4 regions of the Paenibacillus sp. AR247 genome follow, and region 1 is predicted to be linked to each of the others. Evidence: riboswitches for the same ligand, from Rfam matches in the RefSeq annotation. Region 1 holds a riboswitch; each other region holds the start of a gene.
The links. A riboswitch is a leader RNA that binds a small molecule or an ion and turns the genes downstream of it on or off. The one in region 1 is predicted to bind cyclic di-AMP.
Positions count from the first base shown of each region.

Region 1 (4,294 bases):
GTATGACAAGGACCATCACCGGATCAACCTCTTGATCGGCGACGAGGAGCTGACCGTAGTCTCACTGATATAGTCCCTGGGGCCGGATGGATTTTTTAAACCCGTCCATGGTAAGATATTATTCGTATGTACTCTCCTTGGAGAAGCATGATTACATTCAGGGATGAATACAATGGGTAAAGGTTTTTCGCCCGAGCATACATTAATGACACATCCTGGTGAACCTCGGGGATGTTAGGTTTCAGGGAGGAACGGAAGAATGGTATATACGCAAGAAGAAGTAGAAACGCATTTGTCTAAGCTGGAAGGCTGGGAGCTTGAAGAGGGCCGCTGGATCGTGCGCAAATACGTTTTCTCCAATTTCATGAAGGGCATTTCCTTTGTGGATGAGGTTGCGGCCATTTCAGAGGCTTTTGGCCACCACCCCTTTATTACGATTGATTATAAAAATGTGACGCTGCGTTTGACTTCATGGGATGAAGGCGGGATTACGTCCCTGGATGTCAAGGAGGCTCACCAATTTAACGAACTGTTTGAAAAAATGCGTTCCGGCGAAAAAAGGTAACGAGAATAATGCAGCAAATAAAAACACGCTCGATCTCTTCAGCTTTCAACTTGTCTTTAAAGGATGGCATGCCGCCTTTACCTTTAGTGATAATGGTGTAAATCTCTTCAGCGGACAGTTGGCTTCCGATCTTTTGAAGGTTCGGGCCTACGGCACCCTGAAGCTGATCCCCGTGACAGCTAATGCAGCCCTGTGCTTTAATCGTAGATTCGGCCGCTGCGGCGTCCATCGTAACTTCCGGCATGGTCGGCTTCTCTTCTTCCGCCACCTGCTCTTTGCCTGGAAGCGTAAACATGAGCACAATTGCCATAACCACTGCGATCGTTAATACACCGCTCATGATCCATTTTTGCATCCGTTTTCGTCCTTTCTATGTAAACTGTCATTCTTCATTCCTTCATTATAACGGAACAAGCCATCACATCAAATAGTTTGTGTCAAAAAAGCAAACGAATCCAAACTTGGGGCCACCAAAAATACACAAATTTGTACCATTTTTATGATGATGGAATTTTCAAAGTTAGATCCCTTCATAGACCATACAGTGAAACAGCTGTTCACCTTCAGGGGTCAGCTTGGGGTAGGTATCAGCGATAACAAACCCCGACTTCCCGTAAGCCCGGATGGCCCGCTTATTCCATGTGTGCACTTCAAGGTCGATTTCGTCCCCAGGCCGTTTTTCCCGGGCTGCGCCGACCACAGCCTGCATAAAGCTCTTACCCAGCCCCTGGCCGCATAAATCAGGCCGCATGCCAACACCAAGCCGGGTCACGCCTGCCAAGGGAAAGAACTGCGCGAACCCGCACAAGGTATGTTCAGCATCCAGGACGGACACATACTGGCTTTGCCTCACCTCAGGATCACCAAATTCGACGCCAAGCGCCTCCATCTGATCCCACGGCAGCCAGCCGTATAAATCGTATGGAGGTTCGTACGCCCAACCGCAGACGGTCTCAGCATGCTCCCGGGTCATGGGAACGATCATGAAGCTCTCATGTTGGAGGTTCATGTGCAGATCTCCCTTCCAGACCTCCCTGTAGGATTTGAACATTAGAGAAAAAATATTCCGGATTGCCGCAGATATCTGTTTAATTCCGGAATATAGGGGTAAATGAGGAGTAGCGGGCGGGAATGGAAGGGTTACCCATTTCTGTCCGCAAAAAATCCCGCAAAAGGAGATTTCGGCAAAAATCTCATTCTACGGGATCTCGTACCCTTGCTTTACCTGCATTACTGGACGTCATCTACGTCCTCGGAATCGACGGCGGCGGTTTTGTATTTATCCGTACTCATGATTCGTTTGGCGCCAACGTAGCGGTTGACGTAGTAGCTGTCGCTCAGAGAGCTGATGATCACACCGCGAGAAGTGGAGGCATGTGCGAATTTTCCGTCGCCGACGTAAATTCCGACATGGGATACTCCGGCTCCCGATGTATTAAAGAATACCAAGTCGCCTGCTCTCAGATCACTGCGGGATACGGCCGAACCCATGCTGAACTGGGATCCAGACTGATGGGGCAGATCGATGCCCAATTGATCAAATACGTACATTGTAAATCCCGAGCAGTCAAATCCGCTTGTTGTGGTTCCGCCCGTTCTGTACTTGGTTCCGATCGCACTGTCGATCACTTTATCCATCTTGGAATCCGCGAAAGCGCTTCCTGTGCCGACCGTGAGCACGATGGCGAAACTTATGACTGCTGCTGCAAGTTTCTTCTTCAAGTAAAATACCCCTTCCGGCGCCTGCGAGGTTAGCTTAAGGATTCGGTAGAAGGCCCCCTATGATCCCTCTGAAGCAAGATCAATTCACCCATAACTGGTTCCCCCGCTTTCCTTAGTGTGAGGAAATTCGGCATGAACTTTTTACACTATGTATAATTCCCTGTTACTTCTTATTCGTTCGCAACTTTGTGTCAGGTAAAGATTACAAAGTTGTTACTATCGCTGGGACTATTGTAACAAAGGAATCGGACTTTGGCAATTGTTTCTAACAGAAAAAGAAGATTTGTAGGAAAAATTATAGGAAATGATGTTTATTTGTTGGACGAGTGGGTAAAAGAAATGACAAGGGTGGAAAAAACAGGAGAAAATCGTGGACTTACTCGTTTAAAAAATTTTTTTGAAATGCTGTTACCTTTTCGGTGGTTCGTACGTCTAATAAGTAACAACAAACCCGCGGGGCGATTTCGGCAAAAATCAGCGGCGCGGGTTGTTCTGGATATGCATTGTTTTCGAGAGATAATCAATTGTAAACCGCAGCTTGGTATTTGGCCGTACTCATGACCCGTTTGGCGCCAACGTAGCGGTTGGCGTAGTAGCTTTGGCTCAGTTTGCTAATGGTAACGCCTTTCGAAGAGGACGCGTGCGCGAATTTTCCGTTGCCGATGTAAATGCCGACATGGGAAACGCCTGCGCCTAGGGTGTTAAAGAAAACAAGGTCTCCTGCTCTCAGCTGGCTTTTGGAAACAGCGGTACCTGTTTTATATTGCGCAGCCGATACACGCGGGAGGGTTAACCCCAGCTTTTGGTACACGTAACGGGTAAAACCGGAGCAATCGAAGCCGTTCGTAGTTGTTCCGCCGGTTTTGTAAGAAACGCCGATCGTGTTGTTAACGATGTGATTCAGAGATGAATCCGCAAATACGCTGCCGGTGCCCATGGAGAACGCAAGTGTAAGGCCCAGCGCTGCGGCTGCCAACTTCTTCTTCAAAAAAATAAACCCCTTCCAATGCCTGCGAGGTTAGCTTAAGGATTCGGTAGAAGGTCCCCTATGATCCCTCTGTAGCGAGATCAATTCACCCAAAATTGGATCCCCCGCTTCCTGGTGCCCGGGAATTCGGCTCGTGATGATTGCACCGGAAATGGACATGCTGACAAGTTACCTATAATCGTACATACCAATCAAATGAACGGACAAATGATGAAATCAGTTACAGCAAAGTCAAAATCGTTACAGCAAAGATTACAAAGTTGTTACTAAGTTCGTACTCGGATTATTTTAACAGAGGATTTATACTTTGGCAAATGGTTAACAATCATTTTACAACAAAAACCCCGCCTCTTTTCAACAGAAAGAGACGGGGTTCTTCTTTTATCAGCGGATTAAAGTGATGACAAAATTTTAACTATTCCGAAATATTTTTTTTCGTACGGTTCATTTGCTGATGCCACAAATCATATTGGGAGGAGCGCGCTTCGCAGGCAGATCCAGAGCGAGGAGAACATGCTGGTTCCACCGGTTTTGCCAAACTGCATGAACAGAATCATCTGATGGACGATGTAGCAGTACAGAAGCCAGACTGCAATGTACGGGATGCAGTGAAGCAGCTGGGCATGGTTTTGGATCGCGCTGAGCAGGATTGGATACATCTTCGGGATCATCCAGTATAACGGAGCGGCGATAAGCACCCATTCGATCAGGTGAAAAAGAAACACCGTTTTGCCGTGCAGCTTCATGCCCTGGAAGAAAAACAGTCCGCGTTCCCCCTGATGCTCCCGGTGCAGGCCATAGAAGATGCCCGCGTGGATAAAAGGGGTCAGCAGCATGCGGAGGGCGACCATCCCCAACAGAACCCACAGGTAGGTATGCACGGTGCTGCTTTGGGTTAAGCTCATTTGTCCCTCCACATAATAGAGGACTTGGCTGAGTTCGGTCGGCGGGGGATCGGGATACCGCATCAGCAGCGGCACGACCGCCGAATCGATCAGACGGTACAGGAAGTAGCCCCA
Region 1 covers NZ_PCZT01000017.1:35,022-39,315, reverse strand. The annotation lists gene CPT76_RS25690 (hypothetical protein) at 1-73, shown strand, start outside; gene CPT76_RS25685 (4a-hydroxytetrahydrobiopterin dehydratase) at 260-565, shown strand; gene CPT76_RS25680 (c-type cytochrome) at 522-920, opposite strand; gene CPT76_RS25675 (GNAT family N-acetyltransferase) at 1,086-1,574, opposite strand; gene CPT76_RS25670 (C40 family peptidase) at 1,796-2,287, opposite strand; cyclic di-AMP (ydaO/yuaA leader) riboswitch at 2,291-2,430, opposite strand; gene CPT76_RS25665 (C40 family peptidase) at 2,808-3,275, opposite strand; cyclic di-AMP (ydaO/yuaA leader) riboswitch at 3,280-3,417, opposite strand; gene CPT76_RS25660 (hypothetical protein) at 3,740-4,294, opposite strand, start outside.

Region 2 (4,294 bases), on a different contig from region 1:
CACTTGTTCCGAGCATAGTTATAGTTAGAGGCGCCAAGGTTTTCTTGGCACCTCTATATATCACTTCAAGGTTACTTAACTTATTACTTAAACAACATCATAACCCTGTTCTTCGATGGTCTCTTTAATTTTGCTTTCTGTAAGTTTGGTCTCATCGAATTGAACTTCAACAGAAGCATTGGACAAGTTAACCTTCCCCCCTGCCCCTATTTGCTTAAGAGCTCCTTCAATGGAATTCACACAGTGTTGACAGCTCATTCCGTTTACGTTTAAAGTAATGGTTTTCAATTTCGACTCTCCTTTCGATTTGTTATTAGTATACCCCCCTATAGTATGATATTCAAGCCTAAAGTTATACTAGCCCAGCCATCTTCATCATTTCTATACATGTTTATTTTATGATGAATGAGGTTTACATCAAAAGAATTAGAAAGGGGTTCTTCAAATGAAAGCAGCGATAATAAGAACAATAATCCTCGCTAGCTCGGTGGCCATTTCTGCTGCTGGCTGCTCGAAAGTAAGCAATATGAACGGAATGGATCATTCAAAAATGAATATGGGTTCAAACTCTACTTCCAACTCCAGTGAATCCGCTGCATCCGTTAAATTGACAACAGCAACACCTGTTGTGAATGGTAAAGAATTCACCATAACCGCACAGGAAAGTAATCTCGAAGTGAAAAAGGGAAAAACCATTCCTGTTTGGACATTTAACAACTCGGTTCCCGGTCCACAAGTCCGGGTAATGGTTGGGGATACGGTCAAAATAAACTTAAAAAATCAACTCAAGCAGCCTGTCTCCATCCATTGGCACGGCTATCCGGTTCCCAACAATATGGACGGAATTCCAGGAGTCACACAAGATGCCGTCGAACCCGGAAAGACCTTCACCTATGAATTTAAAGCCACCATACCGGGAACTTATTGGTACCATTCACATCAAGACAGTGTGAATCAAGTGGACAAAGGCTTGTATGGTTCTCTTATTGTCGAAGACCCCCAAGATACAGCTGACCGCGATTACACCCTTGTGCTCGATGAATGGATGAGTTCTGGAGATATGAACATGGATAACGGTGGGATGAATATGGCAGGACATGATATGAGTATGTATGACCTTTATACGATCAATGGAAAAACAGGTGATGCGATCGATAAGCTTACCGTTAAAGAGGGTGAAAAAGTAAAACTTCGGTTGATTAACGCCGGCTACATCACTCACCGGATGCATTTACACGGTCATTCCTTTAAGGTTGTTGCATCCGACGGGCAGCCCGTGAATGACCCAGCTGTGATCAAGGATCAATTCGTCTCGATTGCTCCCGGAGAACGATATGATATTGAATTTACCGCAGATCATCCCGGAACCTGGTTGCTTGAAGAACATGCTAAGGATAATCGAGCACAAAATATGAGAGCCATTATTCAATACGAAGGTTCCAATTCGAAGCCCGACCCTTCCAATGCCTCCGAAGAACTTCCCGATTTTGATCTGGAGAAGTACGGAACCATGTCTGCATCCGCATTTTCTTTGGATCAAACCTTTGATGAAGACGTGACAATGTATCTAAATACCGAGATGAGAAATGGAGAAATGGTTTACACGATCAATGGAAAGATTTTTCCGGAGACGGATACAATCAAAGTAAAAAGAGGCCCGATGCACCTACACGGCCATTTCTTCCAAGTCTTGAGCAAGAATGGCAAGCCCGTTCAAGGATCTCCGATCATGAAGGACACGCTGAACGTCAAACCTGGCGAAACGTATGAAGTTGCCTTTGAAGCTGACAACCCCGGTGAATGGATGTTCCACTGCCACGATTTACACCACGCGTCCGCTGGAATGGTAACTGATGTGATGTATGATGATTATCAAAATAATTATACGCCTGATCCCACTGTGAACAACGTCCCTGAATAAACAACAAAACGCACCGACTGACTTCAGCCGGTGCTTTCATTTTTGATTTAGGTGGCTTATCCCGACTAGATCAAATTTCGCTGATCATTTTCAGGTAACTTTGTTGACTCACGACGCGGCGTGCTGTAACATACCGATTTTTATAATATGAATCCGATAATTTGCTAATCGTAACGCCTTTACTGCTTGAAGAGTGTGCAAACTCATTATTGCCGATATAAATACCCGCGTGAGAAATTCCCGTACCGTCCGTATTAAAGAATACCAGGTCTCCTGCTCTAAGGTTTTCACGATCTACTGGAGTTCCGGCTTGAGCCTGTGTTTTAGATGTGCGGGGTAAATCTAAATTGAATTTATCGAATATGTATAAAATAAAACCGGAACAGTCAAAACCAGCCACTGATGTGCCGCCCCACTGATAAGGAGTGCCTACGACCTTATCCACCTCACTTTCGAGTTTAACGGAACTGGCAAAGGAACTGGTTGCACTTGCTGAAAAAACAATGGCCGCACCTAACATTGACAAAATTACTTTCTTCACTATGTAGTTCTCCTTCCGATGCCTACGGAGTTAGCTAAGGGTTCGGTAGAAGGTTCCCTCTATTCTTCAATGAGAATATTTCACCCAAAAATGGTTCCCCCGTTTTCAGTATCAAGAAATTCGGCAATAATGATTAAAAAAATGTAACCCTACATAATGTAGTATATAACTAGATTTTTTGTCAATGCCTAATTGATAGATTCCCATTAACCGTAACTTTTTTCACAGATATTTGTTGGATTTTATGGAAGTTTCAACGAAACTGAGTAGGAGTTTGTCGATTTCAATATCCCGATATCGAGGTGCTTATCTTGGTAACGGAACATTTACGCAAGAACAAATAACAATTTTGTAAAGAATTAATCCAAGTAACAGAAAAACCAAGGCAAATAATGATATAGACGCCAAACAAAAAAACCGATCTGGCATTGCCAGATCGGTTAGAGGTATTTACCGTCAGGACACAGTCGAACCATGATCTTCATGCCAAATTTCATGAATGACATCAGCCAAGATGGAGATCGTCCGATAATTTTCTCGAAGCATATTCTCCACTCCGCCAATTTCTATCAAGGCACTGGATTCGACAAGGGATTGATTATATTTACCGTTGCCGCTCGAATGATCCTTTTGATAAATGCCTTTGGAGATTCCGGGTATCTTTTTGTTTAATTTATTTTGAATTCTCGTGGCAAATTGCATTGTTTTTTCCCAGTTTGGGTTATCCCTTCCGACCACAAAATATAATTGAGCATAATCAACATTATTGAATTGGATCGTTGTACGATTTCTGGACTCTGAATCTCGATGGATATCAAATACATATTCGATTGATTTATGGTTAGACAGCTCCTGAGTGAGTGTAGCCTTAGAATACACATACGATTTTGCGTAATTAAAGTTTTGAATTTCTCCGGCGTAATCTTCGGTGGATTGGATGACATTCATTCCTTTTGCCGTTAACTTAGAAGCCAAATCTTTTCCTAATAAAGTAACATTGACTTTAGCGTCAAACGCCTGACTTGGGTTCTTCTGCCCCTCAAGTTCTGGCAGCCAAGATTCCCGGTTGTGCGTATGGTAAATAAGGACTTGAGGTGGACCTGAATGCACTGGATTACTCTTCTGAGGCAATTTCTTCGTTACCGGAGTAATAATTTGATTCTTTGTAGTTAATCGTGTATTGGTCTGATTCGTATCGGATGGCAGGTTGCTTTTAGCTTGTTTCAACGCTTGGGGTGTTGTCGCACTTTTAGATGGAGGGGCTTTCTTTATGGAAGACGTAACCGCTTTTTTCTGAGGATCCATTTCGATGAGCGGATCATTTATTTTCATCTGATGCTCAGGTACTTCTTTCACGGGTAAAGGGGGGACATCCATATACAACGGGATGACTTTTAAGGAGATTATGAAAGATGCTAGGAATGTAAATACCCCTAGTCCTTTAAATGTGGCTTGTTTTGGCATGTAGTTCTCCCTTTCTATATTGTTATGTGTAGTCTATTTCTATTCCATATTTTCATAGAATAGAACAAACGACACATTAGTAAAGAAGGGAAACCATCCGAAAGGAAGGATATTCTTCCTTTCGGGAAGATCTTTATTTGGTTCCATGAACCAGAAGAGATTCTCCAGGAATTTCTATTCCTCGCTTTCCTTCATAGGGTTCAAAGGCCTCCTTGATTTTCGATATCAACCGAGATCGTATTTCATCATCGATACTTCCCAATCCCTTTCCCATCATGCCGGATGCCATTTCTTTTTGGTGTAGAAGCAGCTCCTTGATCGATGAAATCCGCTGAAGGTGCCGAACGGGGCGGATGTCGACATCTTTA
Region 2 covers NZ_PCZT01000009.1:2,199,276-2,203,569, forward strand. The annotation lists gene CPT76_RS18810 (copper ion binding protein) at 88-288, opposite strand; gene CPT76_RS18815 (multicopper oxidase family protein) at 446-1,921, shown strand; gene CPT76_RS18820 (C40 family peptidase) at 1,992-2,462, opposite strand; cyclic di-AMP (ydaO/yuaA leader) riboswitch at 2,467-2,598, opposite strand; gene CPT76_RS18825 (stage II sporulation protein P) at 2,919-3,926, opposite strand; gene CPT76_RS18830 (hypothetical protein) at 4,060-4,294, opposite strand, start outside.
Region 2: another riboswitch for cyclic di-AMP. It lies ahead of CPT76_RS18820 (C40 family peptidase); the one in region 1 lies ahead of CPT76_RS25670 (C40 family peptidase).

Region 3 (4,294 bases), on a different contig from region 1:
GCGAACCAGATCATCATGTTTGCGGTGCTGATGTTCAATTTCGTGGCGCTCGGCTCCGCGGTGGTTATCTCGCAGTATCTGGGTGCCCGCAGGCAGCATGAAATCGGCCGGCTGGCCGGGTCCTCGCTGGCGCTGAACTTCCTGTTCGGCCTGGTCGTGAGCGTCATGGTCATGATTCTCAGCGGGCCGCTGCTGCGGATATTTGACCTCGATCCTTCCCTGTTCGGGCAGGCGGAGAAGTATTTGCTCATCGCCGGGGGCGCCCTGGTCATTCAGGCGCTGCTGACCGCCGTCACGGCCATGATTCAGTCTCATGGATTAACCCGGCAGACGATGGTTGTCACGATCGGCATGAACGTGCTGAATATTTTCGGCAATTACCTGTTTATTTACGGTCCCGGAGGCTTTCCGAAGCTGGGCGTCGTCGGGGTGGCGATATCCACCGCCTTTGCCCAGTGCGTCGGGCTGGCCGTCAATCTGGTGCTGCTCCGCAAGGCGGCGGGCGTCTACATCCGCTGGAACGACCTGTTCGTGTGGAGCCGTGAGCATATCGGGAAGGTGCTACGCGTCGGCGTGCCGTCCTCGGCCGTGTCCTTGTCGTACTCCGCCAACCAGTTTGTGACCACGGCCTTTATTTCGTCGCTTGGGGCCAGCGTGCTGGCAACGAAAATTTACACGCAGAACATCATGTTCTTCGTCATGATTCTGGCCGTCTCGCTGGGCCGGGGCGGGCAGATCATCGTCGGGCAGCTGGTCGGCGCAGGCCAGAGGGAAGAGGCCTACAAGCAGGTGATCCGGAATTTGATCCGGAGCGAGCTGATCACGCTGGCGGCCGTCGCCGTGCTGACGCTGTTCCGGCAGCCGCTGATGAAGCTGTTCACGACCGACCCGGACATTATCGCGATGGGAGCGGCCCTGCTGCTGCTGAGCTTTCTGCTGGAGCCGGGGCGCAACTTCAACGTCATCCTGGAACGGTCGCTGCAGGCCGCCGGCGACGCCCGGTCCGCCATGATCGTGTCCATCACGGTGACCTGGCTCTTCAGCGTGCCGCTGACGTACCTGCTCGGCATCCATTGGGGATACGGCCTGTACGGTATCTGGGCAGCGTTTATCGCCGACGAATGGCTGCGGGGCATCCTGCTCTGGGTCCGCTGGAGGAGCAAGGCCTGGCAGCGAGCCGCCCGCGCAGGCAGCACAAAAAAACCGCCACTCGGGGATTATCCGGGGTGGCGGTTCTTTGTGCTGGCGCCGAACAGGGACAGATATGCCGAGGAGCGGCGGATCAAGGCGCGGGTATCCGTCGGGAACTCCGGGCCGAGCAGCGGGAGGCGGTTGACGGGAGCGTTCGCCTGGACTTCCGTATCAAGGTCAGCCGTCAGGCCGGAGATCGCAAGCGACGTTCCTCCCCCGATCCGCAACGATGCTGCGGCTCCTTTGGCGTAAGCCGTACGATTCAGCTCGAGAAGGCCGGCATCAAGGGATCTTCCCATGTGTTCGGCTGTTGTGCGCGCGGTATGCTGCTCCAGGCGTGATCTGACATCAAGCAGCGCCATCAGCGCGAGCGGGTATTGATTGTGGTCCGGCTGCTTCAGAATGTGCATGGCCGTCGCGGTGATGGCCTCTTCCAGCGTCAGGCCGCAAATATAACGCAGGCAGCAGCCCCACCGTACCAGGTCGAAGGCTTGCTTGCCTGAGCACAGCAGGCCCTCGGCAAGCCCTTCCTCTCCCGAGTAAGGCAGCTTTACAATGCCGATCCGGCAGTTTTCCAGCCAGCCCAGGCTGTGGTGCTGGTACCTTGGAAGATCGATTTCAAACAGTTCGATGGTGGAGATCAAAGCCCGGTTCATCGTGACATCCTCCTTGACCGTGATTTCATGGATACTCCCTGCCGTCTTGTTCCGGATCGTCACGGCCAGTAGGGTTCCATACATGTGTCCGATTGGTAAACTATCCGCATCATACGTCCAAGGGAGTTCTCTTGGCAAGAAGGCGCGGCGGATTTTTTCGGATCAAAACCAGCATCTTTCCACCGCAAAGTCCAAAATTCCGGCAAAAAGCCGCTTTTTTTCAGCCTAGCGGCTTCAGCCCTATTCCGGCATTATTTTCCGGTCCAATGGGCGGGTTCAGCCATTTGAATGGTTTCCCGCCTTCAGTTATCCAGCAAAGCTAAGGAAAGCGGTAGGAAAGGCCGTAAAACAATGATTCCTACGGATTAGGACCCGTTTTCCCATCAGATCCCCAAATAAAGCAGGGAATCGTATCGTTTCCCTGCTTTACAGTTCGCCGTCCCAGGCGTATATTCATTTCATCATCCAATAGAGTAAGATTTGCGACTTGATGAACGCTGAATTTTCCGATGAAAAGCGGGGGAACCAATCGCAGTCCTCGTCCCACGGAGCTTTATGCTGGGGCTTGCGGCTTGCAGGGGTGAATCGGAGGCAGGATAACGCCTGTTTCCGTAGGGCTACTCTCACGGCCCGAATCCGTCAGCTAACCTCGTAAGCGTAGTTGAGAGCGGAAGAAACTGTGATTTGAAGCGTAAACACAGGGTATCTGCTCTGTGTTTTTCTGTGTGCTCATTTTGAAGGATGAAGCGTGTACATGGAATATGTCTATTCGCTGAATTTCCGCCGGAATGGCGGAGAGCGGGGGAACCGGTCGTGTCTGCAGCATCCGCTGCGGCCATATGGGGTGAATCTCGAAAGTGTAGAGTAGGGCTACTCTTTGGCCCGAATCCGTCAGCTAACCACGCAAGCGTGTTAAGAGAGGCAGCTGTTATTCATGCAGATGGCAAGGCTTATTCAGCCTTGGATTTGGAAGCATGGAAGAGTGTCCTCTTTCCGGTGCTTCTTTTTTGTTGTTTAAAAAAGGAGAAGCATTGATTCCCAAGCGGGCGGCGCCCGCGATTTTGTACAAATAGAGAAAACAGGTTATGTGGGAGAGAGGAGAACATGAAGTGCCCCAGATACAAGTAAACGGAACCACGTTATATTATGAAATTCACGGCAGCGGCACGCCCATCGTGTTCATTCATGGGCATTTGTCGTCCCATCATATGTTTGAGCCCCAGGTCGAATATTTCAGCAAGCGGGCGAAGGTAATCGTGCTGGACCTCCGCGGTTACGGCAATTCGGGGAAGCTTGACGTGGAGGTCGGGCACATTATGGAAACCCAATGCAGCGATCTGTGCGAGCTGCTCAATAAGCTGCATATTTCGCAGGCGACGCTTGTCGGCTGTTCCAGCGGAAGCGCACTCGCCCAGACGTTTGCCGCCCTTCATCCGGACCGGGTCAGCGCCCTGGTACTCGTAGACAGCTACTTCGCCGGATGCTTCGGGAAAAAGAACCATTTGCTGAATATTTGCGAGGCGTGCAGCTGGCTGTCTTATTATTTGCCTGCGGAGTTTTCCTAAGGTCGCTGCGGGTGACGTATAACTCCTGCGCAAGGAGCTGTACCACAAGCGGCCGACAGAGTCGATCAAGCAGCGCATGGAGCTGTTGCGGTATGGAGATGCCCGCCAATTTGGCGCGGCTGCCAATGCCTGTACTGTGCGTCGCAGGCAGTCAAAGCGAGTGGTTCGTCAAGCAAATGCAGCGGGCGGCCACCCTGTTCCGGCATGTGCAGCTGGCGACGATCGAGGATGCGATGTACCCGACCCATTTATGCCAGCCCCATGCATTCAACCGCATGCTGCTGGACTTTTTGATGGACCAGCATATCTACCGGACCCGGGAAGCCTATGGAGGATAGCCCGCGTTCATGGGATTTGCCTCGTGGGAAGAAAATCGCATCTTGAATCGCACTGGCCCTAACCAAACGATCTACTCGCTGTATTAGGCAGCAAGTTAACCGCCCGATAAGAAGGCGGTTAACTGAGCTCTAGCGAGTATTCGTTTTTTCAATGAGACTGATTATATTAAAAAGGGAGGGATGAACCGTCCATCAATATCGGTGAACCCGTATTCCTGGGCAAGATCACCAGCCTGTAGTACCAGTCCGTTTTTCAGTTTCACTTCATCATCCCCAGCTAGGGCTGACACCGCTCGCCCTACGTAATACGGCGACTCCGTGTGTTTCAGAGCATCAACCTCCTTCCAATGAGCTTCATCTGTACCGAAGTTCCTTAATACCAGTTCTGTTCTCATCCAGCCAGGGGAGACCGCTACCACGGTTATTTCAGTGCTTTTGAGATCATGAGCTAATCCGAGCACTGAGCGGTTAATGGTATTCTTGGCGAGGTCGTAATAGAAAGTTCCTAAATACTTATCCTGATCCTGAAATGTGGTATGTACGA
Region 3 covers NZ_PCZT01000002.1:125,512-129,805, reverse strand. The annotation lists gene CPT76_RS00970 (MATE family efflux transporter) at 1-1,443, shown strand, start outside; cyclic di-AMP (ydaO/yuaA leader) riboswitch at 2,333-2,520, shown strand; cyclic di-AMP (ydaO/yuaA leader) riboswitch at 2,608-2,773, shown strand; gene CPT76_RS00965 (alpha/beta fold hydrolase) at 2,957-3,412, shown strand; gene CPT76_RS00960 (alpha/beta fold hydrolase) at 3,505-3,750, shown strand; gene CPT76_RS00955 (SDR family NAD(P)-dependent oxidoreductase) at 3,912-4,294, opposite strand, start outside.
Region 3: another riboswitch for cyclic di-AMP. It lies ahead of CPT76_RS00965 (alpha/beta fold hydrolase); the one in region 1 lies ahead of CPT76_RS25670 (C40 family peptidase).

Region 4 (4,294 bases), on a different contig from region 1:
TTTCGAGCTTTTTCGGCGTCAGCCTTGACTGGCTGATTCTGGGTAAGGAACCGGGGCCGTATATGGTGAAAGAGCAGCAGGATCCTTATTTGTGGGAAAACGGAAGGCAGTTAAATGAAATGCCGCTATCCGATCACGAGAAGGAGTTTATCAAGGAGTACATCAAGTTTGTGGAATACCGGAAGAACCAGTCCCGCGATCAGTAAGATGAAGGTCAAGTACATACATGGGAACAGAAAAGGCACTTCGCTGCGGCAGGGCAGAGCGGAGTGCCTTTGTGGTGTTGGTAAAGGGTTCACGAGGCGATATGGGAGTCGTTCTCCTGGATGTTGACAAGGTCTGTGGGCAGGGAGTCTTTCTCCGCTGTCCATGCGCGCTCCATTTCAGCCGTCCATTTGCCGGCCAACGCTTTGGCGTCGTGAGGCGGAATGCTTAGCGAGCGGGCAGCGAGCTGGATGCATGTGCAGACCGCAGATTGCATATAGCCATAAACGGTGTGGTCGCGGCTGGACCCGAGCTGATAGTTGACATAGGCATGCGCCGTGGCCAGGCAGACGGGAGACAGCTCCTTCTGCGCGAGTTCGTCAAGAACCTTCAGATTGAGCCAGGGGTACAGAGCCTGGGCCAGTTTCAAAAGTCTTCTGCCCCGTTGGCGCACCGCTTCATCATTTTCATGTGCAGCGATTCTTCCGAGGATGTACCGGTCAATTCGGGCGATCTGACGGATATCCCGTTGGTCGGCAGCTGCGTAAATCGCCAGAATGGCCGCGCCGTCTTGGCGGACCAAGCGATTCGTCATCGGATGAAGGATGAACCCTTCCAGCTCTTCCTGGCTCTGGATGCGCCCTTCTGCAATTCGGGTTTGGAGGTCAAACACATGGCTGAAGCCTCCAACCGACAAGTCGTTATCCAGCGTTTGCACGTAATCGAGCAGTTTGGTGCTTTTGTCGTTCAACACGGTCACCTCCAGATTATCTTATGACAATAAATATGACGTGAATTGCAGATTGGAATCATCGAACACTATTATTTGTAAGTTAATATTACATAAATATAATGATTTGTCAATGTTAGAGCGACTTATTCACTGTATTAGGTGGTTTTAATGTTATATAATATTACACAAATGATGTTCTAATTCATTTCCCTTTACAATTCGGATGATTTTGTGTATAATAAAAAGTTCGCTAAATGAACTTTGGATATGCGGTAGTGGTGGAATGGCAGACACGCTATCTTGAGGGGGTAGTGGGCGTACGCCCGTGGAGGTTCGAGTCCTCTCTACCGCATCTATGAACACAGAAAGAAGCTTCCTTGGAGAAATCCAGGGAAGCTTTTTTGCTTTGTGGCATGTTGTGTCACTATTCGCTTTTTCCGGATGCAAGCAGCTTGCGGATGTCGTTTTCGATTTTGTCGGGTGTCGTTTTGGGCGCGTAACGCTTGATGACCCTGCCCTTGGAATCGACCAGGAACTTGGTAAAGTTCCACTTGACCGCTTTTGATCCGAGCACACCTGGCGCTTCCCTGGTCAGGTATTGAAACAGTGGATGGGCGTTGCTGCCCTTGACGTCGATCTTCTCAAACATCGGGAACGTGACCCCGTAATTCATCTGGCAGAATTCGCCGATCTCCTCGCTGGTACCTGGCTCCTGATTGGCAAACTGGTTGCTCGGAAAACCGAGAATTTGAAAATGATGGTCGCGGAACTCGTCGTACAGCTCCTGCAGCCCGCGAAACTGCGGCGTAAATCCGCATTTGCTGGCCGTGTTCACGATCAGCAGCACGTCACCTTCATATTCCTTTAACGATACCTCTTTGCCGCGCAGCGTGTTCACTTGAAAATCGTAGACGCTCACTGCCATCCTCCTCCTTTTGTGCTGCTATGAATCATCATCCAGCCGAAGCATTTACCAAGCGCACAATTTAATTTTAAACGATTGAACTGTAATGTCAATGCGGATATTCCTGCGAGCCAGTGTCCCTGAATGACCTGGTTTTCATAAATGCGCCAAATCGGGAGCATGGAAGAGGTAGAAGTCAAAAAGCCAAAATGTAAGCGCTAATAAGGTCCTGAATGTTCCAAAATTCGCGGTTCATGATTTTTAGACTGCCTTTACAGCTTGGAAGGAGCGGGTGTATGATTCAGAGCGTATTCAATACAGTTTCCATTACTAATCGCTGAGTTTCCGCAAAAAAGCGCGGAAATCGGGGGAACCAAACGCGTGCCATGGAGCAGCGAACCGGTGTGAGAGTCGGGGGGCTGCAGCCAGCCGCAGGGGTGAATCCCGGCTACGGATGCCATGGATCCGGCCGGGTAGAGCGACTCTCACCGCTCGAATCCGTCAGCTAACCTCGTAAGCGCCGTTTGAGAGAGGAATGATGAAACTTGCGACCCGAATAAACCTTCGGATCACAGGGGGATCAGCTGGCCTCTGTGTTTTTTTACCCTTTTTTAGCTTACTGGAACAAAAGAGAGCATTCATCACAATCAAATACACTTATCAATAACGCTTAATTTCGGCCGGAAACGGCCGGGAGCGGGGGAACCACAGCGGCCGCCTGGAACGGAAGCCGCCGGGGTGAATCTTTCCGGTACGATAAGTACCGGAAGGTAGGGCGACTCTCACGCCCGAATCCGACAGCTAACCTCGTCAGCGTAACGGGAGAGGCAGCACTTGTCGTGCGCATGTTGAATATAGGACGATCCTATTTATATTCGTCCACATTCAAGAAGCCGCGGGAAAGGTCCTTCTTTCCCTGCGGCTTCTTTTGCGTATTCGCGGCTGCCGCACAGGAGGAGCCTTTGAAATGGACAACGTCGTCATTGTGACCGCGCCGAACGAGGCGGGACGCAATTTTATCAAGCTGCTGATGTATTGGAAGAGGCCCTTTGCCGTTCTGACCAACAGTGCCCGGGAGGAACGCCTCTTGAGAAAAATGGGGGTGCAGCGGATCATCCGGCTGAATACGAATCACGCGGAGGATTGGGTGGTTCCCGAAATAGAGGTCGGCAAAATCTTTCTGTTTGAAAGCAGCCTCAACCTGACCTGCCGCTATTTGCAAATCTGCCGTCCCTGGACGTCGGAACCGGTATATGTCATTACGCAGAGGGGCAGCTCACCCGGCATTTACCGGGGGCTTGGTGCAGATCACATCATTTATACCTTAAACGGCGAAGTCGGATTTTTACTAAAATAAAGATGATTCTAACCATGTAAAGGAGAGACCGGAAACGATGATGGATGTATATATGATACTTGCACTCGCTGCCACTTATGGCGTGTTCTTGTTATTTCTTCATTGGTGCGGCCGAGTGGTGGAAGAAGGGGGCAAAGACCAATGATTGTCGTTGGAGCATTCGCCGTGCTTGTCTTTATCTATTTGGTTTACGCCTTGATCCATCCGGAAAAATTTTGACCGGTATTTTAAATCTGTAAGCCTCAAGGGGCCAAAGCAGAACATGCTCGTAAGAGGGGGAAGCCAACCTTGGATATTTTGCAAATTTGTATCGTGATTTTTGTGCTCCTGCTGCTCGTGAAGCCGGTAGGCACTTACGTATATCATATGTTCTCCAATGAACCGAATCGGACGGACCGGATCTTTGGCGGCGTGGAAAGAGTTCTATACCGGATCATCGGGCTGAAGCAGCTGGGCAGCATGAATTGGAAAAAGTACGCCCTCAGCATGATCGCAACAAATATCTTTCTGGTAGCGATCAGCTATATATTGCTCCGAACGATGGGCGCCCTGCCGGGCAACCCGAGCGGCATCGGCAATATGGAGGCGAGCCTGTCCTTCAACACGGTCATCAGCTTTATGACGAACACGAACCTCCAGCATTACAGTGGAGAGAGCGGCATGTCTTATTTTGGCCAAATGATCGTCATCACGATGATGATGTTTACCTCGGCAGCCTCGGGCCTGGCTATCGCGATTGCTTTTATGCGCGGCATCACCCGCAGGGGTGAGGGGCTCGGGAACTTCTTCGAGGACTTTATCAAGGCGCATGTCCGCCTGTTCGTGCCGCTCGCCCTCATCGTGACCCTGGTGCTGGTCGGGCTCAAAGTGCCGCAGACGCTGGAGCCGATGCGGGCCGTGCAAACGCTGGGAGGCGGCGTGCAGCAGATTCCGCTGGGTCCTGTAGCCTCGCTGGAATCGATCAAGCACCTCGGAACGAACGGGGGAGGTTTCTTCGGCGTCAACTCGGCCCATCCGTTCGAGAACCCGAGCCCGCTGACCAACGTGATCGAAATTCTCAGCATGTGGACGATTTCAGCGTCGCTGCCTTACACGT
Region 4 covers NZ_PCZT01000025.1:251,266-255,559, reverse strand. The annotation lists gene CPT76_RS34065 (helix-turn-helix domain-containing protein) at 1-206, shown strand, start outside; gene CPT76_RS34060 (urease accessory protein UreF) at 296-955, opposite strand; tRNA gene CPT76_RS34055 (tRNA-Leu) at 1,207-1,289, shown strand; gene CPT76_RS34050 (glutathione peroxidase) at 1,362-1,856, opposite strand; cyclic di-AMP (ydaO/yuaA leader) riboswitch at 2,167-2,377, shown strand; cyclic di-AMP (ydaO/yuaA leader) riboswitch at 2,499-2,671, shown strand; gene CPT76_RS34045 (hypothetical protein) at 2,809-3,198, shown strand; gene kdpF (K(+)-transporting ATPase subunit F) at 3,340-3,417, shown strand; gene kdpA (potassium-transporting ATPase subunit KdpA) at 3,487-4,294, shown strand, end outside.
Region 4: another riboswitch for cyclic di-AMP. It lies ahead of CPT76_RS34045 (hypothetical protein); the one in region 1 lies ahead of CPT76_RS25670 (C40 family peptidase).